DNA from 3 places in the Paenibacillus sp. HWE-109 genome. Region 2 is predicted to be linked to each of the others. Evidence: riboswitches for the same ligand, from Rfam matches in the RefSeq annotation. Region 2 holds a riboswitch; each other region holds the start of a gene.
What was found. A riboswitch is a leader RNA that binds a small molecule or an ion and turns the genes downstream of it on or off. The one in region 2 is predicted to bind thiamine pyrophosphate.

Region 1 (3,274 bases), 4.0 Mb from region 2:
TATAATTCAACACAGCAATTTGCGATTGGAACGACGGATGCGCATACCGGCGAACCGATCTATTATACCAAGCATCAGTTAATGAAAGAGACAATGCCTATTGTACAGGCTTCTAGCTCACTGCCGTTTGTAGCAAAGCCGATTCATTACGAAGGCCGCACGTTATTCGATGGCGGATTGGTCGATCCGATTCCGGTACAGAAGTCAGTTGCGGATGGCAATAAGAAACACATTATCGTGCTGACCAAAGAACAAGGATATCGCAAGAGTCCATTCAAACAACGGTGGCTTGCCAAAAGCTTTTATCCGAAATATGACGGCCTCGTGAATGTGCTTGTGAATCGAAGTGAAATCTACAATGCTACCTTGGAGACCATTTCCAAAATGGAAGCTGATGGCAGTGCAATCATCATCCGTCCTTCTGCCAAAGTGCTTGTAGGCCGGATGGAGAAGAACCCGAAGAAATTGGAAGATCTGCATGATTTGGGCTACTCGGATGCGAAGCGGATGGGTTCCCAATTAAAAAACTGGTTATTGACATAAGCGACAAAGGAGCTGTTCGTATGGGCGTATCTCAACAAAAAATCACAACATTTTTGATGTTCACTGGCCAGGCCGAAGAAGCTATGAATCTGTATACTTCTGTCTTCGATCAATCTGAAATCGTCAGCATAAAGCGATACGGCCAGAATGAAGCGGGAGCGGAGGGCAGTGTGATGCAGGCGAGGTTTTCCATCCATGGACAGGAGTTTATGTGTATAGACAGCAGTGTGAAACATGCATTTACGTTCACGCCATCCATTTCACTTTATGTAAATTGCGAAACGGAAGAGGAGATTGAGCGTGTTTTTGCTCAACTATCGCAGGATGGTCAAGTCTATATGGCGCTCGGGACCTATCCGTTCAGTAAGAAATTCGGTTGGGTTGGGGACAAGTTTGGTGTTTCCTGGCAGTTGAATTTACTAGGGAATGATAAGGAGTAACCTGTTAAGTACAACGGAACTTGCTCTTGGAAAGGAGTATTCGTGATTGTTGTTAACTATCCTGCTTTTCGTAATCGCTGGGATCGCTGAAATTGGCGGAGGATACCTGGTGTGGCTCTGGCTGCGAGAATCCAAGCCACTCTCGTACGGTATTGTAGGAGGAATAATCCTTGTCTTGTACGGTATTATTCCAACTCTGCAGAGCTTTCCAACATTTGGGCGAGTCTATGCAGCTTACGGCGGTGTATTCATCATTCTTGCCGTGCTGTGGGGATGGTTTGTTGATAAAAAAACACCTGATATGTACGATTGGATCGGAGCTGCTGTTTGTGTTGTAGGGGTCTCCATTATGCTTTGGGCCCCTAGAAGTTAATAATTTAGAAGGTAAGCTTGCTTAATTCAATAAGTAGGGGTATATTTCTCTTATGTGAATTGAATAACCACCAACCGGGAGCTTGATTAGTCAGGCTGAGAGTGCGGGATATACCGCTGACCGTTCGATCTGATCTAGGTAATGCTAGCGCAGAGAATGATAGTACAATTAATTAGTGTACTAATGTCAACGTATACGCCGCACGAGACGATTTTGTCTTTTGCGGCTTTTTTGTATCTTGGGTAATGCCAGCGTAGAGAATTCACACAAATGCACGTCCTTTCGGTCAAGCTTCGATAGGGTTTATCATTTTCTACTTATGGCGCTCCCGGATAATGGGAGCTTTTTCTTATGGTTGGATGTAAAGACGAGAGGGGAAACTAGGAATGAACTGGAAGAAAATCGCACCATGGATGCTGGTAAGCCTGTCTATCGCGTTGGCAGCGTGTGGCAATGAAGCCGTTAAACCGACGGAATCGGCCAAACCGGCCAAGGCACTGACGAATATTAAGGTGGTTTTGGACTGGACGCCGAACACGAATCATACGGGACTGTACGTGGCTAAGGATCAAGGCTTTTTCGAACAAGAAGGCTTGAATGTGCAAATCATCGCTCCCGGAGAGGGCGGCGCGGATACGATGATCGCTTCAGGAGCTGCTGAATTCGGGGTTAGTTATCAAGAAAGCATTACACAAGGTCGTATCCAAGGTGTTCCTTTGGTTTCGCTTGCCGCAGTGATCCAGCATAATACATCAGGATTTGCTTCGCCGGTGGCGAAGAACATCAAATCGCCCAAGGATTTTGAGAATAAAACATACGGTGGTTGGGGGGCTCCGGCTGAAAATGCTATGATTGAATCCCTCATGCAATCAGAGAAAGCGGATCCGAGCAAAGTGAAGATTGTTAATATTGGTGAAGCTGATTACTTCACAGCGGTGAAACGTGATATTGATTTTGCCTGGATATACTACGCTTGGACCGGCGTGGATGCTGAGCTGCGTGGAGAGCCGCTAAATATGATTTATTTGAATAAATACTCCGATAAACTGGATTATTACACACCTGTTCTGGCAACGAATGAGAAAATGATCAAAGAAAAACCAGAAGTCGTGAAAGCCTTCATGGCAGCAGCGACCAAGGGCTATCAATTCGCAATCAGCAAGCCAGATGATGCGGCGAACATTCTGATCAAAGCAGTTCCAGACTTGGATAAAAAGCTTGTGCTTGCTAGCCAAAAATGGCTAAGCACACGTTATCAGGATGATGCCCCGCGTTGGGGTGAACAAAAACGGGCAGTCTGGGAAAATTATGCGAACTGGATGCTGGAGCATAAGCTTCTGGAGAAGAACCTGGATGTAGACGCTGCTTTTACGAACAATTTCTTGCCAGCAGCTGCGAAATAAGCTCGAACTGAAATCAGACGATCAATTGGAAGGAGCAATTCCCATGGCTAATGCACTTGTTAGTATTCAAATCATTCCTAAAACGAAAAATAATGAAGATGTGATTCCTTATGTCGATCGAGCGATTGAGGTGATCGCGAAATCTGGTGTGAAATATTTCGTTTCACCGTTGGAAACAACGATGGAAGGGGAATTGGATCAATTGCTGGCAATCATTCAGGATATGAACGCCGCAATGATTGAAATGGGCAGCCCTAACGTTATTTCCCAAGTGAAAATATATTTCAACCCCTCTGGAGCGTCGATGGACAAGTTAACGGAGAAATACAGATAATGAAACAGCAACGCTGGTTCAAAGCAGGATGGCCACCTATTGTCGTGGTCATCCTTCTGCTGCTTATATGGCAGCTAACAGTGACTTGGGGAGGAACAGCGAGTTGGCTGCTGCCGAGTCCGCTCAAGATATGGAGAGACGGTACAACGGATATGCCGCGCGTCTGGATGCATAGCTTCGC
Region 2 (3,274 bases):
GGAATCGCCACAGGAGGCGGGAAATAAGCTACGGCGAGCACGGCGCCCGCACTGATATTACGCATGCCACTGTTGAAAGTGAGTGCAACGACAACATCCTGATCCCATCGCATCAGCCTGGCAATCAGCCATCCCAGCATGTAGCCTAGCGAAGCTATAAGCAGAACGAGACCGGCTAAGCCTAACAATTCAGCGTCGAAATCACGCAAGTAGGGGGCGATCACGGAGCTGTTGATAGCGACAACGATTCCCATCGTTATTTTGGAGAAAGGGCCGAGACGTCCGCTCCATTTTTCTTTGATCTGGCCTTTTGTCCATTGGTTTAACAGCATCCCGATTAATGACGGGACCACGATCATGAAGAAGAGACCTTTCATCATGGCCAAAGAGTCCAGCTGGACTTTCGTACCCACCAAAGCCGATAAGGTGTAAGGCACGACAAACGGGGAAAGAATCGTATCCATTAAAATAATGGATAGCGTCAGTACGATATTGCCGCGATAAATCGCAACCCAGACAAAGCTGGTGATACCCGTAGGTATCGCTGCTGCGAGAATAAGACCCGTAATCGTCAAAGGTTCGTGACTGTAAACGGCATGTCCAAGTCCCAAAGCAATGAGGGGCATACCGACATGCAAAATCAGCAGTGTGGTGATGAGGGGCAGCGGTTGGACGACTACTTTGACAAACTCTTTGAAGCTGGAGCTGATGCTGCCAGAGAAAGTCATGAAGGCAAACAGCCAAGGAGATAAAAAAGTGAAGCCGGATAAATGACTGCCCAAAAGAACGCCGATAAGAACACTGACGGGTGTAATAAGAGGCAAAATCTTTTCCAACTGACGATTGAATTGCAACAGCATCTAGGTGAACATCCTTTCGTGTAGCTCATCAGGGGGTGATTCGTTCTCCCTATTATAGGAGGAATCAGAGCCTGTGACTAGAATAGGGGCTGATAGAAAGTTTCTATTTCCAACTGCTGGATGACGTGCTATGATAGGTAGCAATTGCATACATTTGTATCCCTAGGGGCGCCGTGAGGCTGAGACAGAGTAATCTGAACCCTTCGAACCTGAACTGGGTCATACCAGCGGAGGAAAGTGGAAAACGATCATTGGCGCCCCATCTATGCATGTTTATTATGCGGCAACCTACAACCACTTTTCTTTGCGAAAAGTGGTTTTTTTGTGTGGTTTTTAGACCTTTTGAACAAAGGAGGCCGTTTTCGATGCCAGAACATGAGCTGCACGTTATATCGAATGGGAAGTTGGCGTGGGCGGAGCTGGCGGCCATTGCCGCCGAGATTCATCCCTATGTGACAGCGATCCATATTCGCGAAAAAGCGAGATCTATGGATGAAAATTACATCGGTTTGCAGTTTCTGCTTGATAAAGGAATCCCTGCGGACAGGATTTACATGAATGGCTTTCCCTGGATAGCGGCAGCAGAGAAACTCGCTGGTCTTCACCTCCCTGGCCGTTCGCCGGCACTGCCGACAATCCAGAATTCTTGCAAAGGCGTGCAGCGGATTGGGCTATCGATTCATAGCAAGGAAGAGGCTCAGCTTCGAGAAGAAGAGGGCGCGGATTATCTGCTGTATGGTCATATTTTTGAGACAAGATCGAAGGAAGGCGCTGAGCCTAGGGGATTGCAACAACTGCAAAATGTGGCAGGCAGCGTCTCCATTCCAGTGATCGCAATCGGCGGCATAACACCTGGGCGTGTTCAATCTGTCCTGGATGCAGGAGCTTCAGGTGTAGCGGTCATGAGCGGCATCTGGGAAGCGGCTGATCCAGTCGCTGCGGTGCTGGCTTACAAATACGGACTAGAGCGAACGGAGGTGAGTTAAATGAAGCAGACGAGTGATGTTCTTATTGTCGGCGGTGGTGTCATAGGCTCATCCATTGCCTATTATCTGGCGAAGCGGGGCCAGGCCGTTACCCTGCTGGAACGCAGCAGGTTAGGCACGGAAGCCTCTGCAGCGGCAGCAGGTATGCTCGGCGCGCAGTCCGAGATGGCGGACACAGGCCCGCTGTTCCAGTGGGCCCGTCACAGCCGGGCGATGTTCCCGCAGCTGAGCGAGGAACTGAAAGATCTAACGGGCATCGACATCGGCCTCGTCCGTGAGGGTCTGCTGAACGTCGCGTTCAGCGATGAGCAAGAGCGCGAGCTGCGGGCGCGTGAGAAGCTGCAGCTCGCAGCGGGCGAGCAAGCGCAGTGGCTGAGCGCAGCCGTAGCCGCCAAGCTGGAGCCCGCTCTCAGCGGGGCGACGTGCGGAGCTCTATACCTGCCAGAGGATGGGCAGGTGGAGGCGCCACGGTTGGCGGCGGCGTACGCGCAGGCAGCGAGGGTACTCGGGGCGAAAGTGCAAGAATTCGCCCAAGTGCAGGCGCTGCTGAAGGACGGCAGCCGAATCAGCGGCGTAATGACGAGCGAAGGTCCGCTATGGAGCGAGCAAGTCATTGTGGCTGCCGGCACGTGGAGCGGGCAGCTTCTGGCTGGCATCGGCATCGAGCTGCCGATGTATCCCGTGAAGGGCGAGTGCTTCTCGGTGCTGACACCGAAGCAGGAACTTAGGAAAACCCTGTTTACACCAGGGTGCTATATTGTCCCTAAAGCTGGCGGTCGATTGCTGGTCGGCGCAACAATGGTACCGCACAGCTACGACCGGAAGGTGTCGATGGCGGGGCTTGCCGAGCTGATGGATCGGGCGAGGCAGCTTATGCCTGCAATCGGCGCTGCGGAGTGGGAGAAGGCCTGGTCGGGGCTGCGGCCGCAGACAGCCGATGGCTTGCCTTACATCGGCAAAGTACCGGAGTATGAGGGGCTGTATGCGGCATGCGGGCATTACCGCAACGGGATTGTGCTTAGTCCAATTACCGGTAAGGTAATTGCCGATCAAGTCGTTGGCGAACTGGGAACGGCATTAGGCGTGGAGCCGTGGCTGGACGCTTTTAGCCCGGATTTTTCAGCAGTATCCAAGCGTGTCGTGCAGCAGGACCAGTCCCATTTGTCAGCAACAAACGGAAGTAGAAAGGAGCTGCAAAGCATTGAAGCTGCACATTAACGGTGAATCGGTGGAAGTTCCGGATACCATTCGGACCATTGACCAGCTGCTCGAGCATTTTGCTTTGGGTGAAAAAATGCTCGTAGTGGAACATAATCAAGCTATTTTACAAAAGGAAGATCATGCCGAAGCTCAGCTTTCGGAAGGACATCAAATCGAGATCGTACATTTTGTCGGAGGGGGATAATTCACATGTTAAAAATTGGTCCT
Region 3 (3,274 bases), 1.4 Mb from region 2:
ATGATCTCCTTTGCAAATAAAATAAGTAGTATAGATGAAACCAATCAACACTACATATTGTAGTTTTAAAGGGGGTGGGAAGTCAAATCTTGCCCATAGTTAAGTTTTTACAGGCGGTCTATTTGGAAAAAAGAGGATTTCGCGGCCCTTTTGTTGAATACTGCGATTCATGTCTATTTATGTAGAAAAAAGGGGAGAAAGCGAAAGTGTCGGAACAGAAATTAGAGCTTCATAGAAGAAATGGATTGATGGTTAAGCTATTATGGGGCTGTTTAGTTTTGGGTCTTGCAGCCGCTTACAGATCACCGGATTTAATTATGATTCTACTGGCTTATGGGGCACCGATTGCGTTGATTTGTACCTTGCTGGTGTGGAAAAAAATCTGGGTACCCTACACGATGTATGTCATTGCTATTGGGTTTAATGTCATTTCCTATTTCTTCATGGCCAATGATCCTGCTCTATCCAGCATCCTTATTTTGTACCTCGGACTTACGCTCGTTTCCTTGTATATGAACTTTCGGCCACTGATACTTAATGGCGTAATCGGTCTTATCAATTTGAATTATTTCTGTTCAACCCTTCCGGGCAGTGTCGATCTGATTGCGATTAATGTTTTCTATGTCTTGACCATCATTACACTTATTGGGCAGGGGCAAATCGGAACGCGGATGCTGGCTAATGTAGCTAAGAGTGTAAGGGAGTCGGAGCTTGCGCGGGTTAAGACGGAAGAGGTTTTAACAGGCGTTCGCAAAACGACGGAAGTGCTTGGCACATCAAGCCAAACACTGCAGGAGAATGCCTCGGTGACAGGCCGAATCACTGAAGAAGTCGTAGCTGCTTTCCAAGAAATCTCTATCGGTATCGACTCCCAAGCGACCAGTATCACGGACATTACATCGGCCATTCAAGATGTGAATGAGACGGTTGAACAGACGTCTTCCGCTTCCAACACGATGAGCAGCAGATCCCGGGATACGGCGAAAATGACGAATGAAGGCAAGAGTCAAATGGAAGATTTAGCGCTCAAAATCAAGGATATTACTGAAATAGTGACGGAAACATCGGACATCATGAATGAAGTCAACGAAGAAAATGTGAAAATCGGAAATATCGTAACGACCATTGCCGAAATAGCGAATCAAACGAACCTGCTGTCGTTGAATGCATCGATTGAGGCTGCGCGAGCTGGGGAACATGGACAAGGATTCTCGGTAGTCGCCAATGAAATTCGTAAGTTGGCACAGAATGCGCATATGGCATCAACGGATATTTCGGAAATTCTGGGCTCTATTCAGAATAAAGTGGAGTCAGCGGTTGCGAAGGTTGCTATCGGCAAAACAGCTGTAGAATCAGGCAAAAAGTCAGCAGAAAGCGTGGATCAACTCTTCGAAGTCATCCATAGAAATACGGCTGAGGTAATGGAACAAGCCGAGAATTTGCAGCAGATGAACAATCTTTTGCACAGTTCATCGCAGCGCGTAGCTGAGGAGATGACGTCCGTCGCGGCGATTACCCAGCAATCTGCAGCTTCGGTTGAACAGGTTTTGGCCAGTGCGGAAGTCCAACAGAAACGCGTTGAGGATATTGTAGATAGCATCCGCCAATTGAACGGGCTCACGCATGACCTGCAGCATTTGATAGAGAAATAAGAGGTTCCAAAAAAAGGATTGCCAAACAGCAGGCAATCAGCTACAGTTAAGCCAAATGAATAGCAACACGGGTGCTTGATGAAGTCAGGCTGAGATAGTGGCCCTATGCCACTGACCGTTAATCTGATCTGGATAATGCCAGCGTAGAGAATGAAGTGCCTTTCCTAGCACTAAGTTTATGCCTGCCGGTATTCGGTGGGCTTTTTTTACGTGTTCGCCTATCTCATTTACCAAAAACGTTCCAAGAAAAGGAGTCGAAAATCAGATGGCGCAAAAAGCAACAGCAAGCAAGGGGTTAAAATTAACCGATATTCTGATCACAATCGTGATCGCAGCGGTATTTGGGGTTATTTATCGCATTTGGGGGCCAGTGTACGATATGTTAAAGCCCATAGGGCTGCACGCTGACCAGCTCGGTTATGGCATGTGGTTTATGGCAGCGACCTTCGCTTTCCTCGTCATTCGCAAACCGGGGGTTGCCCTGCTGGCTGAACTCGCGGCGGCAACTATTGAAGCGTTGTTTGGCGGGTCATGGGGCCCAGCTACGCTTGTTTATGGTATTTTGCAGGGATTGGGAGCGGAACTTATCTTTGCACTCTTCCTATATCGTCGTGTGAACGTTGGCGTGACGGTTCTGGCAGCTATCGCATCCGCGGTGTTGTCTCTGTTCATTGACAGCTATTATGGGTATATTGATCAACTGACGTTCTGGAATTATTGCTTGTTTATTGGACTGCGTCTCTTGGGAAGCGCCTTGATTGCAGGCGTATTCGCTTACTATTTGGCAAGTGCGTTAGGACGCACAGGAGTACTGAATCTGATTCGACCTGTTTCGAAGAAAGATTACGACGTACTGGGGTAATGCGATGAGTGAGCGAATAGGAGTTACCAATCTTAGGCTAAAATATCCCGGAGAAGACGCCCCCCTGTTATTTCAGGGGGTTTCCTTTTCTATTGAGCCAGGGGAAAAAGTGCTGCTGCTGGGGCCAAGCGGTTCAGGCAAATCAACACTGCTTCAAGTGCTCAGCGGGATTGTCCCTGATATTATCGAAATCCCGCTGAAAGCGGAAGAAATTCGCACACCGACCAGATGGGGGTATGTTTTTCAAGACCCGGATACCCAGTTCTGCATGCCGTATGTGGATGAGGAAATTGCTTTTGTACTGGAAAATTTGCAAGTGCCGCGCGAAGAAATGCCTGCAAGGATCGCCTACTATCTCCAGTTAGTGGGGCTGGATCTGGCGGATACGCATACGTTAATCGGTCAGTTGTCCCAAGGGATGAAGCAGCGGCTGGCGATAGCGAGTGTGCTTGCGTTGGAGCCTGAGGTGCTGTTCTTGGATGAGCCGACCGCGCTTCTCGATGAGGAAGGGACCCGGCAAGTATGGGACACTATCCGCGAGATCAGCTCCGATAAGACACTGGTGATCGTGGAGCATAAAATCAGCGGAATGCTCGATCTGATTGATCGCATCATCGTGATGGCTCCAAATGGAGAGCTATTGGCGGATGGTCCTCCGCAGCAAATATTCCAGGCATATAGGAAACAGATTGCGGAATACGGCATTTGGTATCCAGGTGTCTGGGATGATTATGAACAAGCGAATGGGGGATGGGGCGCG

Region 1: it holds a riboswitch for thiamine pyrophosphate, as region 2 does, so the genes downstream of both, LOZ80_RS09370 (ABC transporter substrate-binding protein) here and LOZ80_RS27045 (thiamine phosphate synthase) in region 2, are expected to answer to the same signal.
Region 3: it holds a riboswitch for thiamine pyrophosphate, as region 2 does, so the genes downstream of both, LOZ80_RS33235 (ECF transporter S component) here and LOZ80_RS27045 (thiamine phosphate synthase) in region 2, are expected to answer to the same signal.

What each region holds. Positions count from the first base shown of each region.
Region 1 covers NZ_CP091881.1:2,330,569-2,333,842, forward strand. Annotated here, with positions in the region: gene LOZ80_RS09355 (patatin-like phospholipase family protein) at 1-543, shown strand, start outside; gene LOZ80_RS09360 (VOC family protein) at 564-983, shown strand; gene LOZ80_RS09365 (YnfA family protein) at 1,030-1,356, shown strand; TPP riboswitch at 1,421-1,529, shown strand; gene LOZ80_RS09370 (ABC transporter substrate-binding protein) at 1,743-2,759, shown strand; gene LOZ80_RS09375 (thiamine-binding protein) at 2,803-3,093, shown strand; gene LOZ80_RS09380 (ABC transporter permease) at 3,093-3,274, shown strand, end outside.
Region 2 covers NZ_CP091881.1:6,325,641-6,328,914, reverse strand. Annotated here, with positions in the region: gene LOZ80_RS27050 (bile acid:sodium symporter family protein) at 1-860, opposite strand, end outside; TPP riboswitch at 1,015-1,113, shown strand; gene LOZ80_RS27045 (thiamine phosphate synthase) at 1,226-1,846, shown strand; gene thiO (glycine oxidase ThiO) at 1,847-3,064, shown strand; gene thiS (sulfur carrier protein ThiS) at 3,048-3,251, shown strand; gene LOZ80_RS27030 (thiazole synthase) at 3,257-3,274, shown strand, end outside.
Region 3 covers NZ_CP091881.1:7,729,554-7,732,827, forward strand. Annotated here, with positions in the region: gene LOZ80_RS33230 (methyl-accepting chemotaxis protein) at 207-1,652, shown strand; TPP riboswitch at 1,710-1,819, shown strand; gene LOZ80_RS33235 (ECF transporter S component) at 1,918-2,514, shown strand; gene LOZ80_RS33240 (ABC transporter ATP-binding protein) at 2,519-3,274, shown strand, end outside.